DNA from 3 places in the Bacillus sp. SRI_025 genome. Region 3 is predicted to be linked to each of the others. Evidence: riboswitches for the same ligand, from Rfam matches in the RefSeq annotation. Region 3 holds a riboswitch; each other region holds the start of a gene.
What was found. A riboswitch is a leader RNA that binds a small molecule or an ion and turns the genes downstream of it on or off. The one in region 3 is predicted to bind S-adenosylmethionine.

Region 1 (3,272 bases), on a different contig from region 3:
TAAAGATAGAGTAATAGTCTCCTTTTAAGAAAAGGCTCACCAGCAAATACGATAGGCTGAGTGATAAGAAGGGTGACACCACCCACACTTTCAGCATTTTTTTCACAACATGTTTGTGAAAAATGTTTGGCCCGCCTTTTGCCATTCCAAGCCCGATAATAGACGAGGAGGTGATTTGCGTAAGCGGAACAGGCAGCCCAAAAATAGAGCTGACGATGACAAGCCCAGCACCGGTACTCGAAAGTAAAATCCCTTCGCCTGTTTGATAGCGGGTGATTTTCTTTCCGTTTGTTTCTAGTACCCTTCTCCCAAGCAAAAGGGCACCAAGTGCAACAAAGATCCCGCCGTAAAGAGTTCCTTGCCCGACTGACAAAACGCCTGACGCGACAAGCGGGCCGACCGCATTTGCGACATTGTTCATACCAGCTGAAAACGCCTCTAGAAATCCGCTGAGGATTAATACGACAGATAAAATAGCTGTGCCTTTTTTAGACAGCTTCCGTTTAGGGAACATTCTGATGATTTTGACGACAGCAAAGGTAAAAAGAAAGGCGAAAATCGGGATGATCACCCAAAATGCCACAATCACTAAAATGGATTTCACAAACAATACTTTATACGCGACTGCCACACCAACCACAGCCCCTACTGTGACCTCACTTGTTGATAAAGGGATCGCCATCAGATTCGCTATAAAAAGTGATAGTGCAGCAGAACCAATGATAATACAAACGATTTCAAGTGTAATGACTGATTCTGGCATAATACCAGAGCTGATCGTTTTGACGACCTCACCGCCGCCAATCACTGAACCTGCTAAAATCCCAACTGCACAAACGCTGAGCGCATAAATGGGCTTTTGAATCGCACCTGACCCGTACGCAATGCCCATAGAAGCAGCTGCTCCGCTTGCGCCTATGTTTAAAGCAAAGAATAGACTAAATAAAATTGCGGCGATTTCCATACATTATGCTCCCTTACTCATGTAATCCGCACTCTGTCTTTGCTGTGCCTGACCATCTGCCAGAACGCAGATCATCTGCAGTAAATGCTGGCTGTGTACACGGTGCACAGCCGATACTTGGATATCCTTGGTCATGCAGCGGATTATAAGTAAGTTCCTCTCTAGATGCATATCTCCATATGTCCTTCCACGTCCAATGGATAAGCGGACATACTTTCACTGATTTGAATTTTTCATCCTTATTTAAGAAATTCGTCCCTGCTCGTTTTGGTGACTGCTCTCTTCTTAAACCGGAAAGCCATGCTGGATAACCAGATAGGGCTTCTTGCAAAGGAATGACCTTACGCATATGGCAGCAGCTTTGAGGATTTGTTTTCCATAATTGTTCACCGTGCTGCTCATTTTGCTGTTCAACCGTCAGCTCAGGCGTTTTCAGTTCAATGTCTAAGCCCGGGTATCTTTCCTTTACCGCATCAATTGTGTCGTATGTTTCTTTAAAATGCAGACCTGTATCTAAAAAGACAATTTTCGCATCTTTTTTTACTTTTGCAATCAGATCAATCAGAACGATGCCCTCAATCCCAAAGCTGCACGCATATACGAGCTGGTCACCATAATGACCGTACGCCCATTTCAGTACAGACAGGGCTCCTTTATACAAATCATCTTCTTGAAATGTAATGGACGGCTCTTGCCAATTTTCATAAGTTAACATGATTTCTCCCCTTCCGGAGTACAGCTCATATTGCTTTTATCCGCACTACTTCAATCTAATTTTTTCGTTCTTTTCCACTTGAATCACTTGACCGTCCTGAACAATTAACGTTATTGAACCGAATTTCATATCCCCAATCAGTTCTTGCATATGCTTTACTAAGTCCTCATCCTGATTTTGTTTCACTTCCATCTCCTCTTCCTCCTCACCGTTAAAATAAAAAAACTTTCTTTCAGTCCGAAAGAAAGATGAGGAAGCTCACGATTTCCTTATCTTTCAAAATAGAATCATTTTGCAGGAAGTAGCACCTTGCGAATCGCAGGTTGCCGGGTTTCATCGGGCCAGTCCCTCCACCTCTCTGGATAAGAGTTTCAATTTGTCTTAAATATTAACACAATTCAAACAAAAGTCAACCCGACTTTATTGATAGGATTAGTTTTTATTAAAATTTGAGTCTATTTTACTATTTTTACCTAAATAAAAAACTGTGCGGGCAGGCACAGTTTTTGTTAACGATGGGCTTTCACTTTTCAGACCGTTTCTTCCATCCAAGATTCTGAGGAAGGATCTTGTCTCCAGCGTTTTAGTTTGTTCATCGCAGCAGGCTCAATCGCTTTCAGTTCAAGTGCCACGTCTGTCAATGTGTCATAGTCTGTTAGGGTGACATATGGAATATTTTTTTCTTGAAAGGCTGCCGCTGCTTTTGGCAGTCCGTATGTGAAGATCGCGGCAACTCCTAGTACCTCGCAGCCCTCATCTTGAAGAGCAGCGACCACTTCAAGCACACTGCCTCCTGTGGAAATAAGGTCTTCTACGACGACAACCTTTTGGCCTTTTGATACGGCCCCTTCAATTTGATTTCCTTTTCCATGTGCTTTCGGCTTACTTCTGACATAACACATCGGGATGTTCAAGCGGTCTGCTGCTAATGCCGCATGAGGAATGCCTGCTGTTGCAGTACCCGCGACAACCTCTGCTCCCTTGAAATGAGTGAGAATTAAATCTTTTAGACCTTCAGCAATGTCGTGTCTCACTTCTGGATATGACAATGTCAGGCGGTTATCACAATAGATCGGTGATTTTATACCGCTCGCCCATGTAAACGGTTCGTCTGGTTTTAATGAGACCGCTTTGATTTGTAATAGATGTTTCGCGATTTTTGATTTCATCTGGCAGTCACTCCCACTCTTTCAAAATTTGATGATAGGCTTCTATTGGTTTATCAGCTTTTGTGATTGATCTTCCGACAACGATTTGTGAAACACCTTGCTCTTTTGCATAGGCCGGTGTCGCTACGCGCTGTTGGTCATCGGTTTGATCATTCGGTAAGCGAATTCCTGGCGTTACAGTGAGAAAGGATGGTGAAATATGTTCATGAAGTGCTTTAGATTCATGAACAGAGCAAACAACCCCGTCTAGCCCACTTTCATATGCTAATTGTCCGTACCGGATAACAGTCTCTTGCAACGGATGGTCAATGAGTAATTCGTTTCTCATCATGTCTTCTGACGTACTAGTCAGCTGGGTCACTGCAATAATGCCCGGGCGGCTTTGTCCAGCAGGAGTCCCGCTTTCAAGTCCCTCTAACGCAGC
Region 2 (3,272 bases), on a different contig from region 3:
TTACGCTTGATCCAAAGACGGAAATTGCGATTTTATTTGGCGGGAAAGCAGGGCTTGTTGAGCTGCCTCAATGCCTGCTGAATCCGGGTGATACGCTTCTCGTCCCTGACCCAGGTTATCCTGATTATTGGTCAGGTGCTGTACTTGCTGGAGCTCATATGGTGACCATGCCACTTCTTGAAAAAAATGATTTTTTACCTGACTACGATTTGCTGCCTGAGGATGATAAGAAAAAGGCGAAATTAATGTACTTAAATTACCCCAACAATCCGACGGGGGCTACGGCAAGCCGTTCATTTTTTGAAGAAACCGTGACATTTGCGAAAGATCACAAGCTTTGTGTTGTTCATGATTTTGCATATGGCGGCATTGGATTTGATGGAGAAAAGCCGATCAGCTTTCTGCAAGTAGATGGAGCGAAAGAGACGGGAATAGAAATTTACACATTGTCTAAAACGTACAATATGGCAGGGTGGAGAGTAGGATTTGCAGCAGGTAATCCGTCTGTTATTGAAGCGATTGAGCTTTATCAGGATCATTTGTTTGTCTCGTTGTTTAAAGCCACGCAAGATGCAGCAGCGGAAGCCCTATTAAGCGATCAAACGTGCGTACGGGTGCAAAATGACCGATATGAGAAAAGACGGAATGTGTGGATAGCTGCCTGCAAAGAAATTGGCTGGGAAGTCAGTGCTCCAAAGGGATCATTTTTTGCTTGGTTAAAGGTGCCAGAAGGATATACATCTGAAGCCTTTTCTGATTTATTATTAGAAAAAGCGCATGTTGTTGTAGCGCCAGGTAATGGCTTTGGTGCTCACGGTGAAGGGTACGTGAGAGTAGGGCTTCTAACAAGCGAGGAGCGGTTACAAGAAGCTGCTCAGCGCATCGCTGCCTTGAAGCTGTTTGAAAAAAAGCCATTGACAACATAAAAAAATGGTGCGATAATTCAGGCAATATTTAAGAAAATTGAATATTCTTATCAAGAGTAGGCAGAGGGACTAGCCCAATGAAGCCCGGCAACCGACTTCCATGAAGCACGGTGCTAATTCTTGCAGCAAGCGCTGAGAGATAAGATTCGGATGAATAACACGAAATAACCTCTTTAAGGCGCTCAAGAAGCACTTGAAGAGGTTTTTTTATTGAACATATGCATGATGCAATCGAAAGGGGATTCCTAGTGAGTGAATTACTGGCAACATACGTATTAACACATCGAGAGGATGAACAAATAAATCGAAAAGCGGAGCAGATCGCGCTTGGTTTAACAGTTGGATCATGGACGGATTTGCCTCAGCTCAAAAAGGAGCAGCTTCAAAAGCATAAAGGCCGAGTTGAAAAAGTATTAGAAAAGGCTGCTCCAGCCGAAAATGGCCTTTATCAATCAGAGGTGACCATTGCTTATCCTGAGGCAAACTTTTCAGCAGATTTACCAGCTGTTTTCACGACGATTTTTGGAAAGCTTTCACTAGACGGAAAAGTGAAGCTAGTCGATATCCAATTTTCTGAAGAATTTAAAAAAAGCCTGCCAGGACCGGCATTTGGAATTGATGGCATACGAAATAAGGTAAATGTATTTGATCGTCCATTATTGATGAGTATTTTTAAAGGTGTTATCGGCCGTGATATGCAGGATTTAAAAGAGCAGCTCCGTTTACAGGCATTAGGCGAGGTTGACCTCATCAAAGACGATGAAATTTTATTTGAAAGTCCATTAGCTCCTTTTGAAGAGCGAATCAAAGAAGGAAAAGAGATTTTAAAAGAAATCTATGAAGAGACAGGACACCGCACGCTGTATGCTGTCAATTTAACGGGCAGAACCTTTGACCTGAGGGATCGAGCGAGAAAGGCCGCTGAACTTGGAGCAGATGCGCTCTTATTCAATGTCTTTGCTTACGGTCTTGATGTCATGCAAAGCTTAGCTGAGGATCCAGATATTCCACTGCCTATTATGGCGCATCCCGCAGTGAGTGGTGCATTGACATCCTCTACTGAATATGGATTCTCGCATTCTCTTCTTTTAGGCAAATTAAACCGATATGCTGGCGCTGATCTGAGCCTCTTTCCCTCACCTTATGGATCGGTTGCACTTCCGAAAAAGGATGCCCTTGGAATCTATGAAGCTTGCGTGAAAGAGGATACGGTTCAAAAAACATTCCCTGTCCCGTCAGCAGGCATTCATCCAGGAATGGTTCCAGTATTGATCAAAGATTTTGGAATTGATCATGTGATTAACGCAGGTGGAGGCATTCACGGACATCCGCGGGGAGCCATCGGCGGAGGGAAGGCATTTCGTTCGATCATTGATGCCGTTATACAGGAAGAGTCTATCCAAGATAAGGCGGCTTCCTGCCAAGACTTAAAAGCGGCACTTGATCTTTGGGGAAGGGTAGCAGAATAATGAAAAAACCAATTGTGTGTTGTGATTTTGATGGAACAATTACAAAAAATGATAATATCATCCGCATCATGAAACAGTTTGCACCGAGTGAATGGACGAAACTGAAGGATGGTGTCCTGTCAAAGGAAATTACCATTCAAGAAGGCGTCGGGCAGATGTTTCAATTACTGACAAGTGATCAGAAGGAAGCCATTCAATCATTTATTTTAGAGGATACAGAGATTCGAGAAGGATTTAAGGAATTTGTGGATGAGGTAAAAAAAGCAGACATTCCTTTCTATGTACTTAGTGGGGGGATGGACTTTTTTGTCTACCCCATCCTCGAAGGCATTGTCGATCGAGACGATATTTATTGCAATCATGCATCATTTGGGGAAGAGCATATTCAGATTGAATGGCCGCATGCCTGCGATACGCAATGTCAAAATGGATGCGGATGCTGCAAGCCCTCAATCATTCGAAACCTGACTCATGAGGATGATTTCATCATCATGATCGGAGATTCAGTGACTGATGTGGAGGCGGCGAAACATGCAGATCTTACGTTTGCGCGCGACTACTTGCTCAATGAATGTCAAGAGCTCGGGCTCGTACATAAGGAGTTTGACACATTTGTTGATCTACACGCGCAATTTGTTCAAATAAAGGAAGTGAAGGAATGGCAGACGCAAAGAGCAAACGCTGGCAGGAGCTAGCAGACGTTAAACGTGAACTGGCCCAAAGAGACTGGTTTTTCGGAACAAGCGGTAATTTATCGATCAAGGTGTCGGATGATCCAATCACGTTTTTGGTGACGGCAAGCGGCAAAGATAAACGAAAAGAAACAAATGAAGATTTTGTGCTAGTAAATGCGGCAGGCCAGCCCCATGATCCGAAC
Region 3 (3,272 bases):
GTCAATCTGTGGCTGTTTATACAAGAAGAGAACGGCTTGATCTTGGGGATGATCGCCAAGAGGAAGAATTAAAGCTCTCTGTACAGATTAGTGATGCTGTAACAAGTATTGTCCAGCGCCTCACCATTCGTCCTAAGTATCTCATTGCCAAAGGCGGAATTACCTCCAGCGATATTGGGACAAGAGGACTTAGCGTGAGACGTGCGACCGTGGCAGGTCAAATCAAACCAGGGATCCCTGTTTGGCAAACAGGAGAAGAAAGTAAATTCCCTTTCATGTCTTATGTGATTTTCCCGGGAAATGTTGGGTCAAAGGATACGTTAAAAGAAGCTGTAGACATACTTGAAGGATAAGGCATAGGGGGTGTTTGCGCCCCCTTATGTACCACAAAGGAGGAAAGATCATGTCGTTAGTGTTTATTGGACTTGGCGTTTTGTTATTGCTTTTACTCATGGTTGTCTTTAAGTTAAACGCTTTCATTTCTTTGATTATTGTCTCTTTAATTGTTGCTGTGTTAGAAGGGATGACACCACTAGAAGCGATTGCTTCCGTCGAAAAAGGACTTGGAAGTACGCTTGGACACCTGGCACTCGTTCTCGGTTTTGGAGCGATGCTTGGAAAATTGATGGCTGATTCTGGCGGTGCTCAGCGTATCGCGATGACACTCATTGACCGATTTGGCATCGGAAAAATCCAATGGGCGACGATGCTGACTGGATTTGTGATTGGAATTGCTCTATTTTATGAAACCGGATTCATTATTTTAATTCCATTAGTCTTTACGATCGCTCAGGCTGCAAGACTTCCTGTGCTGTATGTGGGCATGCCGCTTGTCGCTGCTCTCATCACCACACATGGCTTCCTCCCTCCTCACCCAGGGCCGACTGCCATTGCGAATGTCTTTCAAGCAAACATGGGACAAACCTTATTGGTTGGGATTATTTTAGCGATTCCTGCTGTTTTAGTAGGTGGACTTCTGTTTACAAAACTATTTAAAAAAGACCAGTTGCACGCACATATCCCAAAGAACTTATTTAATCCAAAGGAATTCACAGAAGAAGAAATGCCTAGTTTCGGCATTAGCATTTTCACCGCTGTTTTGCCTGTATTGCTTATGACTTTCAGAGCATTTCTAGAAATTTTCTTCCCTTCCTCCCCATTGCTGCCTACCGCTGAGTTTTTAGGCGAACCGGCGATTGCACTATTAATCTCAGTGCTGCTTGCCATCTACACGTTTGGGCTTGGAAGAGGAAAGAGCATGCAGGACGTAATGAAGTCCATCGCGGATTCTATCGGCTCTATTGCCATGATTTTATTAATTATTGCGGGCGGAGGCGCCTTTAAACAGGTGCTCATTGATAGCGGCGTCGATCAATACATTGCAGGGATCATGCAAGGAAGCACACTTTCTCCCCTGCTTCTGACTTGGCTCATTGCTGCTGTCCTTCGTGTCTCTTTAGGATCAGCGACTGTCGCCGGTCTCACGGCAGCTGGCATTTCTGCACCACTGATTGGCCTGACGGGTGTCAGCCCTGAATTAATGGTGATCGCAACAGGTGCCGGCAGTATCACGTTCTCTCATGTGAATGATGCGGGTTTCTGGATTTATAAAGAATACTTTAACCTATCAATGGCTCAAACCTTTAAAACGTGGACATTGATGGTCACCGTGCTTTCACTTGTCGGACTTGCTGGTGTTCTTGTTGCTGATTTGTTCATGTAGGAAATTAAATTGTAAAAACCATTGACTTTTCCCTAAAAACGTTGAATAATTGTGTTTATTAAGAAAATTGAATCAAAAGGTAACCTTATTAAGAGTGGTGGAGGGACTGGCCCTGTGAAACCCGGCAACCGCTGTTCCTAGGAACAGAATGGTGCTAATTCCTTAAGCAAGCAGATGCTTGTTTGAAGATAAGGCAGAGTTCTCACAGTATATGATGCTCTTCCTTATCCAAGGAAGAGCTTTTTTATTTGATTTTTTAACCTGAAGAAAGAAGGGATTCAGCATGACACAAGTACAAACCATTGGAAGGAAAACAACGAAACCGCCATACCGCGCAGATCAAGTAGGAAGCTTACTTCGTTCAGAACGCATCAAGGAAGCACGCAAGCAAAAAGCAGACGGTACGCTGACAGCAGAGCAGCTCCGACAAATTGAAAACGAAGAAATTACACGTATTGTAGAGAAGCAAAAAGAAATTGGGTTAGAGGTTGTCACAGATGGTGAGTTCAGACGTGCATGGTGGCATTTTGACTTTCTGGAAGGACTCGATGGGGTTGAAGGATTTGAAGCAGATCAGGGCATTCAATTCCATAACACGACGACAAAAGCAAGAGGGATCAAGGTAACAGGCAAGATCGATTTTACAGATCATCCAATGTTGGAGGATTATCGTTTCCTTCACAGCGTCGCTGGTGATCATACGGCTAAAATGACGATTCCAAGTCCGAATATGCTCTTTTTCCGTGGAAAGCTTGAAGAAGGAGTGTATGACAGCTTAGAGGAATTCCACCATGATGTGGCACAGGCGTATAAGAAAGCCATCCGTGCTTTTTATGATGCAGGCTGCCGCTACTTGCAGCTGGATGATACGGCATGGGCCGTGTTCTTTTCTGAAAAAGGTCACGAGCAAATCAAAGCCTTTGGCCGTGAAGAGGATGAACTTCGTGAGTCGTTTGCGAAGACAATCAATGAAGCTGTTGCCGATCGCCCAGAGGATTTGGTGATTACTATGCACATTTGCCGCGGTAACTTTAAATCAACTTGGGCTGCTGAAGGTGGTTACGAAGCAGCGGCAGAAACAATTTTCGCCGGCTTAGATCTTGATGGTCTCTTTTTAGAATTCGACGACGATCGTTCTGGCGGATTTGAGCCTCTTCGATATGTGAAGAACCCAAACCTTCAAATCGTACTAGGCCTTGTCACTTCAAAATACGGTGAGCTTGAGCCAGTTGAACAGATTAAAAAACGCATTGAGGAAGCGGCTCAATATGTGGACATTAACCAAATTTGTTTGAGTCCACAATGCGGATTCGCCTCAACAGAGGAAGGCAACCTGTTAACAGAAGAACAGCAATGGGAAAAACTGCGTCATGTGATTGAGATTGCTGATCAAGTGTGGACTTCTTAGTCCCTTTGACGAAAAAAAGACAAACCGCCGTATGAGCGGTTTGTCTCTTTTTGTTAAGCGTCTAAATGATCTCCATTCGTCGCAATCACTTGTTTATACCAATCGAAGCTTTTCTTTTTCTTTCTATCTAATGTACCGTTT

Region 1: it holds a riboswitch for S-adenosylmethionine, as region 3 does, so the genes downstream of both, AC20OE_RS12745 (DUF2292 domain-containing protein) here and AC20OE_RS03830 (5-methyltetrahydropteroyltriglutamate--homocysteine S-methyltransferase) in region 3, are expected to answer to the same signal.
Region 2: it holds a riboswitch for S-adenosylmethionine, as region 3 does, so the genes downstream of both, mtnW (2,3-diketo-5-methylthiopentyl-1-phosphate enolase) here and AC20OE_RS03830 (5-methyltetrahydropteroyltriglutamate--homocysteine S-methyltransferase) in region 3, are expected to answer to the same signal.

What each region holds. Positions count from the first base shown of each region.
Region 1 is NZ_JBYEGB010000004.1:86,316-89,587, reverse strand. It holds gene cysP (sulfate permease) at 1-964, opposite strand, end outside; gene AC20OE_RS12750 (phosphoadenylyl-sulfate reductase) at 978-1,679, opposite strand; gene AC20OE_RS12745 (DUF2292 domain-containing protein) at 1,725-1,829, opposite strand; SAM riboswitch class I at 1,946-2,048, opposite strand; gene pyrE (orotate phosphoribosyltransferase) at 2,210-2,848, opposite strand; gene pyrF (orotidine-5'-phosphate decarboxylase) at 2,856-3,272, opposite strand, start outside.
Region 2 is NZ_JBYEGB010000003.1:106,462-109,733, reverse strand. It holds gene AC20OE_RS10210 (pyridoxal phosphate-dependent aminotransferase) at 1-926, shown strand, start outside; SAM riboswitch class I at 971-1,072, shown strand; gene mtnW (2,3-diketo-5-methylthiopentyl-1-phosphate enolase) at 1,175-2,395, shown strand; gene AC20OE_RS10200 (2-hydroxy-3-keto-5-methylthiopentenyl-1-phosphate phosphatase) at 2,395-3,090, shown strand; gene AC20OE_RS10195 (methylthioribulose 1-phosphate dehydratase) at 3,054-3,272, shown strand, end outside.
Region 3 is NZ_JBYEGB010000001.1:740,866-744,137, forward strand. It holds gene AC20OE_RS03820 (four-carbon acid sugar kinase family protein) at 1-353, shown strand, start outside; gene AC20OE_RS03825 (gluconate:H+ symporter) at 404-1,723, shown strand; SAM riboswitch class I at 1,806-1,918, shown strand; gene AC20OE_RS03830 (5-methyltetrahydropteroyltriglutamate--homocysteine S-methyltransferase) at 2,007-3,131, shown strand; gene bglH (aryl-phospho-beta-d-glucosidase) at 3,185-3,272, opposite strand, start outside.